Regions from separate parts of the Actinoplanes sp. NPDC051411 genome, predicted to be linked through region 1. Evidence: riboswitches for the same ligand, from Rfam matches in the RefSeq annotation. Region 1 holds a riboswitch; the other holds the start of a gene.

Region 1 (5,260 bases):
CATCGGCAGCAACTGGTGGCCGATCTGGGCGGGTCAGCGGCTGCTGGAGATTTACACGATTCCCCACGGCGGCGAGCACATGACGCGGCGCCCGCGCCCGATCGTCGAGGGGGCCGGGCTGCTCATCGAGGAATCGGAACGGCTCAAGGCCGGCACGGTCGAACGGATAGCCGCCAGGAAACGGTGAGGAGGCCGCCTGGGCCCTAGGAAACGGTGAGGAATTCGCCCAGGAAGCGGGCCTCGTCGCGCAATTGAGCCGCCCGGTCGGCATGCCCGGCGCGCTCGTAATCGACGGCGGCCTCCTCGCGGGAATCGACCTCGTCCTGCACGATCCGCGCGATGTCGCCGGCGGAGAGGACGCGCCGCTCGGCCTCGGCGGCCCCGACCCCGAGTGGCGACTGCTCGATCGCGAGGGCCTTCGTTTCCGCCGGCACCACGGCTTCGGCGTTGTCGATCGCGGCCAGCGTGGATCGCAGCACGCCGACGGCGACCCGGTCGCGGGCTTTCATCGCGACGGGCAGGGCTTTCCGGAGTTGTTCACGAAGCGGGACGGCCACGCCCGGAGACTAGCCGAACGCTGCTTTCAAATGTGGCAGCAGCGCTTGAAGCGCGGCGCTGACCCGCGGACGCCAGACCAACGCGAGCACGGCCGGAACGGGGACTCCGGTGATCGGCACCGCTTTCAGATCTGGAAAGCTGGCGGCCATCGACTCGCTCAGGACCGCGACGCCGAAACCGCGGGCGGCGAGACTCGCGACGGCGCCGGGCGCCGACGCGGCGAGCGCCAGATCGGGCATAAAACCCTGGGAGATAAAGGCTTCGTCGAAAACGGCCCGGATGCCGGTGCCTTCCGGCAGGGTGACGATCGGGTACGCGGTGAGCTCCTCCACGGTTATCGCGTCCCGGCCGGCCAGTTCCGAATCGGGCGGCACCAATACGATCAGGCCTTCGCGGGCGATGACGTGGGAAGCCAGATGCTCCGGAACATCACCGGCCAGCCCGACCAGCGCGATGTCATGCAATGAGGTCCGCACACCGGCCACCAACTGGTCGGAATTGTCCTCGGCGAGCTCCAGTTCGATCGCCGGATGCTCGCGGTGAAACGCGGCCAGCGCGGCGAACAGCGGCTTCACCTCACAGCCGATGACCATGCCGACCGTCAGGTGGCCGCGCACCAGCCCCTGCACCTGGTCGACGGTCTGCCGGAGGCCGGCCACGGCGTCGAGCGCGGCCTTCGCGTACGGCAAAGCCTCGCGTCCCGCCTCGGTGAGGCGGGCGGTGCGCCCGGACCGGTCGAAGAGCTCCGCCCCGAGTTCCCTTTCCAGGGCCCTGACCTGCGCACTAACGCCGGACTGGCTGATGTGCACGCGGGCCGCGGCGCGGGTGAAGTTGGCCTCGTCGGCGACCGCGGCGAAGTATTGGAGCTGGCGCAGTTCCATAACTGGGGATTCTAGTTACGACAACAACCATCTGTTGGACTACTGGCTCGCGCCCCGGCAGGGTGGGGCCATGAGCGAACACGAGAAGGCAATGACGCCCGAAGACCTGACCCGCCTGTTCGTCGAGCGGGCCAACGCCAAAGATGCGGAGGGCCTGGCTCGGCTCTATGAAGAAGACGCGGTCATGGCCTATCCGCCCGGCCGCCAGACCGTCGGCCGCTCCGCGATCGAAAAGCTGTGGGCCGAGCTGCTCCCCAAGATGCCGCAGTTCACGCCCGAGCAGCCGCTGCCCACGCTGATCAGCGGCGACCTGGCGCTGACCTCGACGCCACCCCGCGACGGCGCGGGCGCCCGCGCCCAGGTGGTGCGCCGCCAGCCCGACGGCTCGTGGCTGCGGGTGCTCGATCAGCCCGAGTTCGTCACACCGGCGTCGCGCTGATCGCTTCTCGAGTCGTCCAGTGCGTGGTGGCGCAGCGTGCGGTTGTGGCGAGCCTGGTTGCGTAATGCGCGGTGGTGCCGGGCCGGTGGTGCCGGGCGTGATTGGGCCGGGCGTGATTGGGCCGGGCGTGATTGGGCCGGGCGTGATTGGGCCGAGCGTGATTGGGCTGAGCGCGGTTGGGCTGAGCGTGACTGGGCCGAGCGCGGTTGGGCCGAGCGCGGTTGGGCCGAGCGCGGTTGGGCCGAGCGCGGTTGGTACTGCGCGGTGGTGCCGAGCGCGGTTGGGTCGGGCGTGATTGGGCCGAGCGAGTCGGGCAGTGCGGGTCGGGCAGTGCGCGGTCGGGCCGAGCGAGGTTGGGCAGTGCGCGGTGGCGCTGAACGTGGTTGTGCCGAGGGTGAGTTTGGCCGAGCGCGGTCGCGAAAGGCGTGGCGCCCAGGCCGGCGATCTCGCGAAGGCTTGATCGTTGGCCTGGGAGCCGGCGTCGGCGCTTAGCGCGACACGACGATGTGCTGCTGTGGTGGTGCCGATCGGGGGGAATGGCACCACCACAGCGCACTCGCCACCGTGGCCTCTGTGGACATGGGATCACCCGGGGGCATGGCTTGACCCATGGCTCACCGTGCTTCGCACGGAACGGGGCCGGAGTGGCTGATCACCGGGGATGGGGCACCCGGGGGTTGGTGCGGTGGAATTTTCTAGCTCACAGCGGGCCGGCTCAAGGTGGGCCGGCTCACACCGGGCTGGCTCAAGGCGGGCCAGCTCAAAGTCGCCAGCTCAGAGCGGGCAGCTCAGAGCGGGCAGCTCAGAGCGCGATCCGCTGACCGGGGAAGATCAGGTTCGGGTCGCTGATGATGCCGGTGTTGAGCGAGGCCAGGGCGTGCCAGCCGCCCTTGACCTGGTAGCGCGTCGCGATGGCCGACAGGGTGTCGCCCGAACGCACCACATAGGTCTTGCCGGTCGCCTTGACCGACGCCGACCGCACGACCCGGCTGGTGGTGGTCGCCTTGTGGTGGGTGGTCCTCGACGACTTGTGGGTCACCGACTTCGAGGTGTGGCTCGCCTTGTGGGTCGCCTTGTGACTCGACTTGCTGCTGTGCGAACCGCTGGTGTTGCTGCCCGAGTAGTGCTTGGTCGAGCCGCCCTTCCTGCCGCACACGGGCCAGGCACCGATGCCCTGGCCGCGCAGAACCTTCTCGGCGATCGCGATCTGCTCGGACCGGCTCGCCTTGTTGGCCGTGCTGGCATACTTCGTGCCGCCGTACGCCTTCCAGGTGCCCTTGGTGAACTGCAGGCCACCGTAGAAGCCGTTGCCCGTGTTGATGCTCCAGTTGCCACCGGACTCGCACTGCGCGATCGCGTCCCAGTTCACACTGGACGCCTGCGCCGCGGAGGCCGGGCCGAGCAGGGCGGCTGTGCCCGCCACGCCCGCGGCGGTGAGGCCGAGGGCAATTCGGGCATGCTTACGGATCTGTGCCATGACAGAGAAACCTCCACGCCTGCGAGGTGAGCTGTCGGGTTCGGGCTGAGGTGCCCGGCCGCGCATGGCGGCTTCACCCCGAGGCGCGCAGCAGCGCGCCGAGGAACTTTTGGGTCCCCCGCTCCATGCCTTGGGTTAAGTTCCGTCGGGCGGCGGCAAGGACTCGGCGTTCCGCCCACGGTGTCCACGTTGGCGGACCGACCGAACCTAGCCGGGCCGATTCGGCGATCGCCAAGGTCTAGTGACGTTGTTCTCAGTAATTGCCCTATTTGATCTTTCTTTAGGACGAGTATGACCGATATGCGACGCGATTAAATTACTGGTCGGTAACCATCCGCTCCGTGGCCCCCTGGTCTGATGCAGAATCGGCAACCATGACCCAGCCCACACGCGAGTACGACGTCGTCGTCTACGGCGCGACCGGTTTCGCCGGCGCCCTCGTCGCCCGCCACCTGGCCGCGCACGCCCCCGCCGGCGCTCGTCTCGCGCTGGCCGGCCGCTCCGAGACGAAGCTCACTCGAATTCGGGCCGAGTTGGGCGTCGACTGGCCGATCGTGGTCGCCGACGCCTCCGACGAACCCGCTCTGGCCCGGCTCGCCGCCTCCACCCGGGTGGTCGTCACGACGGTCGGGCCGTACCTGAAATATGGCCGCGCCCTCGTCGCGGCCTGCGCCGCCGCGGGCACCGACTACGCCGACCTGACCGGTGAGGTGCTCTTCGTCCGCGACAGCATCGACGCCAACCACGACCTGGCCCGCCGCACCGGCGCCCGCATCGTGCACGCCTGCGGCTTCGACTCGATTCCCTCCGACATCGGCGTCCACGTCCTCGACCGGCAGGTCAAGGCCGACCAGGCGGGCGATCTGACCACCACCACCCTGGTCGTGACCAGCCTCCGCGGCGGCATGAGCGGTGGCACCATCGGCACCATCCGCAACCAGGCGGAGGAGCTGAAGAAGGACCGCGCGCGGCGCCGCATCGCGGCGAGTCCCTATTCGCTGAGCCCCGACCGCGCCGCGGAGCCCGACCTGGGCCGCCAGTCCGACATGCTCACCGTGCCCGGCGCGGAGGTCGATCCGTCCCTGCGCGGCAGCCTCGCCCCGTTCTTCATGGCCTCGTTCAACACCCGGATCGTGCGCCGCTCGAATGCCCTGCGGGGCTGGTCGTACGGCCGTGCGTTCCGCTACCGCGAGACGATGAGCGTCGGCACTTCCCCGCTTTCGCCGCTGCTGGCCGGGGCTTTGAAGCTGGGCCTCGGCGCCGCCATGGTCGGCCTGGCCGTGACGCCGCCGGCCATCCTCGACCGGATCCTGCCCGATCCGGGCACCGGCCCGAGCGAACGCACCCGCGCGTCGGGCCACTTCACGGTCGACGTCTTCACCGTCACGACGACGGGCGTGCGCTACCGGTCCCGGGTCCGGGCCCAGGGCGATCCCGGTTACGCCGCGACCGCGGTCATGCTGGGCGAGTCGGCGCTGGCGCTGGCCTTCGACCGAGACGCGCTGCCGCCGTCCGAGGGCGGAGTGCTGACCCCGGCCACCGCGATGGGCGATGCGCTGGTCGACCGCTTGCGCGGAGCCGGCCTGACCATAACCGCCACCCGCGCCGGCTGACCGAGCGTCGGCTGACCGAGCGCCGGCTGACCGAGCGGGTGCCCGCCCGCCGGACAAGGCCGGAGTCCCGTTTTCCCGGCCTTGTCCGGAACACAGGCGTACCTGATCAACGTGAGACTGCCCGACGAGTGCGCGCGTCAAACGTCAGCGGGCGAGCAGGTGGCCGGCGATCCACGTCAGGTGCTCGGCCAGTTCGTCCGGGTCCTCGGCCATGCCGCGGGAGATCCAGTCGATGATGACCTCGCTGATCCCGGCGATCAGGGCCAGCAGCGTGCGCTCCAGCCGCCGCTTG
Region 2 (5,260 bases), on a different contig from region 1:
AGAGCAGGGCCGCGTACCAGCCGGGGAAGGCGGCGAAGGTGGCGCCGATCGCGGCGACCAGCCAGACCTCGTTGCCGTCCCAGAACGGGCCGATGGTCTGCACGGCGGCGCCGCGTTCGTGGTCGTCGTGGCCGAGCAGCGGGCCGAGCAGGCCGACGCCGAAGTCGAAGCCTTCGAGGACGAAGAACAGCACCCAGGCGAGGACGACGACCGAGAACCAGAAGGTGATCACAGCGGCTCCTCAGTAGGTTACGGACATTTCGGGTTCATCGACCGCCGCGGGCGCGGGTGACAGGGGCTGCCGTGACAGGTGCCGCACGAGGCGGAACCAGACGACCGCGACGATGCCGTAGACGACGGTGAAGCCGGCCAGCGACGCGAGCACCTCGGAGCTGGTCAGGCCCGGGGAGATGCCGTCCGCGACCTTGGAGATCCCGAAGGCGATCCAGGGCTGCCGCGCGGTCTCGGTGAAGATCCAGCCGATCGTGTTGCCGGCCGCCGGCAGGATCGGGATCAACGGCAACCAGCGCAGGAGCCAGCCGGGAGCCTCCCGCTCCCGGCGGGTCCGCCACAGGAAGTACGCGGCGACGAGCGCGGCCAGCATGCCCACGCCGATCATCAGCCGGAACGACCAGAACGCGACCGGGATCATCGGGACGTAGTTGCCGGGGCCGTACTGGGCGGCGTACTGGGCCTGGAGTTCGTCGATGCCCTGCACGGTCGCGCCGGGTGAGCCCTTGGCCAGGATCGACAGCAGGCCGGGGATGTCGAGCGCGAAGGACGGCAGCGGCTTCCCGGTCGTCACCAGCGAGAAGGGCGCGCCGGACGTGGTCGTGTAGAGCGCCTCGGCGGCGGCCATCTTCATCGGCTGCACCTGCGTGATGACCTTGCCGAGGTGGTCGCCGGTCAGCGCGGTCGCCGCCCCGCCGGCCAGCATCAGCCAGGCGCCGAGCCGGGACAGGGGCCGGAAGCCGGGGTCGGCCGCGCGGCGCCAGACCGCGATCGCCAGCAGCAGCGCCCCGCCGATCATCGCCGCGCCGCTGAGGGTGTGCGGGAAGGCGGCCAGGTTGACCTTGTTGAGCAGGAGTTCGCGGAACGAGGTCAGGTGGGCCCGGCCGGTCACCGGGTCGAGCGAGTACGCGACCGGGTTCTGCATGAAGCTGTTGCCGGCCAGGATGATGAACGCGCTGAGCACCGTGCCGAGCGAGACGATCACGATGGTCGCGGCGTGGGCGAGGCGGGGCAGCCGGTCCCACCCGAAGTACCAGAGCGCGAGGAACGTGGCCTCGAGGAAGAACGCGAGCATGCCCTCGATGGCCAGGGTCGGGCCGAACACGTCGCCGTAGAACCTGGCGAACGCGCTCCACCCCATGCCGAACTGGAATTCCTGCACGAGGCCGGTGACGACGCCGACCGCGAACGTGACGATGAGCAGTTTGCCGACGAATCTGGTCAGGTTCTTCCACAGGTCGCGCCGGGTGCGCAGCCAGGTGATCTCGAGGCCGGCGGCGACCGCGGCCAGGCTGATCGACATCGGCACGAAGAAGTAGTGGTAGATCGTCACCACCGCGAACTGCAGTCGCGTCAGGTCGAGTACGTCCATGCGATGAGCCCCCTCTACGACATTCCGTAGTAGATACTACGACGTGTAGTACGACGCCGTGCAGTAGACTCGGTCACATGGCCCAGAGGAACGGTCTAGGCGACCTGGAACGCGAGGTCATGGCGCAGTTGTGGGCGGCGACCGGACCCATGACCGTGCGGCAGGTGCACGAGCGGCTGAGCAGAGACCGCGACCTGGCGTACACGACCGTGATGACCGTGCTCGACCGCCTGGCCAAGAAGGACGTGGTCACCCGCCAGAAGGCGGATCGCGCCTATCTGTACGCCCCGGCGCAGTCCCGCGAGGAGATGACCGCCGCGGTCATGCTCGACGCCCTGACGACGAGCGGCGATCAGGACGCGGCCCTGGCGTACTTCGTCGGCCGGTTGCCCCCGGAGGCGCTGGCCGCCGCGATCGAGGCGGCGAAGAGCCAGAACCGGTGACCGCGCTACTGCTCGGCGCGCTCGGGCTGACCCTGTCGCTGCTCGTGCCCGGCCCGCTCGCCCGGTCACGCTGGCCCGACCGGGCGCCGCGCGCCGCCGTACTGCTCTGGCAGGCGATCACCCTGGCCGCCGTGCTGAGCGCGCTCGGCGTGGTGCTCGCCGTGCCGGAGGAGCTCACCCGGGCGTACGGCTCCCGCAAGCCGGTCGTGGCCGGCGCCCTCCTCGTCGCCCTGGCCGTCGCCGCGCTCATCGTCGCCCGGCTGCTGATCTCGCTCTGGGGGGTCACCCGGCGGTCGCGGGCCCGGCGGGAGCGCCACCGGCTGCTGGTCGACCTTCTCGACCGGGCCGAGCGGCGCCACGAGATCGGACCGGATCACCTGCGGGTGCTCGAGGGCGCGCTCCCGCTGGCCTACTGCGTGCCCGGGCGCGAGCCACGGGTCGTGCTCAGCGACGGGGTGCTGCGGGTGCTCGACCGGGCGCAGGTCGACGCGGTCCTCGCGCACGAGCAGACCCATCTGCGGCACCGCCACGACGTGGTGATGGAGTCGTTCACCGCCTTCTATCGCGCGGTGCCCGGGGTGTTGCGGAGCCGGGTGCCTCTGGACGCCGTACACCTGCTGTTGGAGATGGTGGCCGACGATGCCGCGCGGCGCGTCGCCGGGCCCGGGCCCCTCTCGGCCGCGCTGGAAAGGCTGACCGACGCGGTCCCGCTCACGGAGGACGCCGAGCCGGACGCGTGGGGTGACGCGCGTCGCAGGAGGCTGGACCGGCTGGCCGCGCCGCGCCCCGAGTCGCCCGGCCTGAGCCTTGTCGCGGGACTAGGGGCGGTGTCCCTGCTGGTGCTACCCACCGTCATCCTGGTCGTGCCCTGGCTCGACCGCGCGCTGGAGCAGTGGCCGTTCTAGGCACTCTGCGTAACCGGTGGTATGCAGGCAGTTTCCCAGCCGCGTCGGCTTCAGTTAAGGCAATGATCGGGAGTACGGTGGTCCCCGGTTCGGCAGCCCCCCATCGTCCATCCGGCCGATCTGACGGACCACCGCCTAATCGTCGTTGTTGTCTGGCGAACCGGGGACCCGAGCAGTTGGGGTGAAGCCGTGCACTTTCGCGGCCGGGCGCGCTTCCCGCTCGAACCCGTCAGCTAACCCGGTCGGCGGCATGAGGGAAGAAAGGACAACGCACGTAACGTGAAACGGAACGGGGCGCGCCGCGCCGGAATGCTGCGCAGCCTGCTCTGCCTCGTCGCCGCGGCCGGCGTAGTTGTCACCGCACCGGCCACCGCGGCACTCGCGACACCCTCGCCGTCCAGTGTCGAGGCACAGATCGACACCCAGTGGAATCAGCTCGAGCCGATCATCGAAGATTACAACGATGTGCACAGCAAGTTGATCAAGAACCAGGCTCAGCTGAAGAAACTGTCCAACCAGCTCACCCCGCTCCAGGTCCGGGTGGATGTCGCCCTGTCCTCGGTTCGCGGCCTGGCCACTGACGCGTACAAGCAAGGTTCGCCGAGCGCGATCAGTGCCATGTTGATGAGCGGGTCGACGAACCAGCTGACCGACAAGCTGGGTCTTCTCGACCAGCTTGCGCGGCACCAGCAGGCACAGATCGCCGGCGTTGCCAAGCTGCGCGACCAGTACGCCAAATCCAAGCAGGACCTTCAGCTTCTGACCGATTCCATCGCCGCCCGCGATGCCGATCTGGCCCAGAAGAAGAAGGCCATCAATGTGAAGATCGATGCGCTGCAGAAGCTGCGCATCAAGGCGTACGGGGCGACCGGTGGAGACGACGGACCCTTGAGGATCGGGCCCTGCCCGGTCACCTACAACAATGACGCGGGCGGTAAGGCGGCGCGCAAGGCGTGCTCGCTGATCGGCAAGCCGTACGTCTTCGGGTCTGACGGCCCTAACACGTACGACTGCTCCGGCCTGACGAAAGAGGCGTGGGCGACCGTCGGCGTGACTCTCGACCACTACACGAAAGACCAGTGGAACGAGGGCAAGTCGGTGAGCCGGGGCGACCTTCAACCGGGCGATCTGGTGTTCTTCTTCCCCGGTTCGTTGCACCACGTGGCCATCTATATCGGTGGTGGCGAAGTGGTGCATGCTCCGCACACGGGTGACCATGTGCGGATGGCGGTGATGGACAAGGTGGGTCCGATCGCTGGTTACCGGCGTCCGGGCTGACCCTCGTCGAGGCAGAAGCAGTTCTGAAGGGGGCCACCGCAGTCGGTGGCCCCCTTCATGCTGCTATCCGTCTTTCATCCGTCGACCCGGTGGGACGACCAGAACGAGGTCAGGTCGGTCGGGCCGGCCGCGGCCTGGGCGGCGGCCTTGAAGTCGGCGACCGTCGAGACGCCGTACCAGTGCGCGGCGGCGTACGACTTGAGCAGGTTGGTCATCGCGGTCGTGCCGATCAGGCGCCGCAGGTCGTGCAGCGTGCACTTGCCGTAGCCGTAGACCACGGTGCTGTAGCGGCTCGAGTGGGCGTCCCAGTAGGCCATCGAGTTGGTCAGCCGCTCGGCGCTCGACTGCCACGTGATCCCGCAGCCGGAGCCGGTCTTGTTGAAGTACAGGTCGGTGGCGTAGTCGGTGAAGCCCTCGTCCAGCCACGGCGTGGTGTACTCGTCGTCCCCGACGATGCCGTAGAACCACTGGTGGCCCAGTTCGTGGGCGAGCGCGGTCGAACTGACCACGTCGAGCACGAATCCCGGATATTCCATGCCGCCGAACCAGAACCCGTTGTCCAGGACCACGTCGGCCTCGGCGTACGGATAGGCGCCGAACCGCCCGGAGTGGGCGTCGAGCGCCGATGTCGCCGTGCTCAGCATCGAACTCGCGTTTCCGGCGCTGACCGAGCTCACCCGGTAGACGTTGACCTTGACGCCGCCGGCCGTGGTCCCGGAGGTCTTCACGAACGGCCCGGCCGCCCAGGCGAACTCCCGCACCTGCTTGCCGACCGCGGTGGTGATCGTGCGGCCGCTGGTGCCGGCCCGGTCGGTCGAGGACCCGGTCGCGGGCACCGCCATCGAGCTCGGGTGGTCCAGCGTGACCGTGTAGTCGCTGGACAGCGCGTAGAACGACTCGCCGTTGTTCGTGTACGGGTCGAGGTGCCAGCCGGCCGCGTCGCGGATCGCGAGCACCGGCAGCGCGTTGCCGATGAAGTAGTAGCCGCCGTCGTGCCCGAACCGGTCGACCCCCGCGGTGACGACGATCGA

What was found. Region 1 has a riboswitch for cyclic di-AMP ahead of AB0M88_RS24145 (transglycosylase family protein). Riboswitches for the same ligand answer to the same signal wherever they lie in the genome.
Region 2: it holds a riboswitch for cyclic di-AMP, as region 1 does, so the genes downstream of both, AB0M88_RS38650 (NlpC/P60 family protein) here and AB0M88_RS24145 (transglycosylase family protein) in region 1, are expected to answer to the same signal.

The regions. Positions count from the first base shown of each region.
Region 1 covers NZ_JBFBAD010000044.1:3,253-8,512, reverse strand. The annotation lists gene AB0M88_RS24165 (class I SAM-dependent methyltransferase) at 1-187, shown strand, start outside; gene AB0M88_RS24160 (hypothetical protein) at 204-557, opposite strand; gene AB0M88_RS24155 (LysR family transcriptional regulator) at 567-1,439, opposite strand; gene AB0M88_RS24150 (nuclear transport factor 2 family protein) at 1,531-1,878, shown strand; gene AB0M88_RS24145 (transglycosylase family protein) at 2,681-3,355, opposite strand; cyclic di-AMP (ydaO/yuaA leader) riboswitch at 3,362-3,502, opposite strand; gene AB0M88_RS24140 (saccharopine dehydrogenase NADP-binding domain-containing protein) at 3,730-4,968, shown strand; gene AB0M88_RS24135 (TetR/AcrR family transcriptional regulator) at 5,113-5,260, opposite strand, start outside.
Region 2 covers NZ_JBFBAD010000100.1:6,303-11,562, forward strand. The annotation lists gene cydB (cytochrome d ubiquinol oxidase subunit II) at 1-232, opposite strand, end outside; gene AB0M88_RS38635 (cytochrome ubiquinol oxidase subunit I) at 242-1,603, opposite strand; gene AB0M88_RS38640 (BlaI/MecI/CopY family transcriptional regulator) at 1,681-2,046, shown strand; gene AB0M88_RS38645 (M56 family metallopeptidase) at 2,043-2,951, shown strand; cyclic di-AMP (ydaO/yuaA leader) riboswitch at 3,074-3,215, shown strand; gene AB0M88_RS38650 (NlpC/P60 family protein) at 3,231-4,229, shown strand; gene AB0M88_RS38655 (M1 family metallopeptidase) at 4,304-5,260, opposite strand, start outside.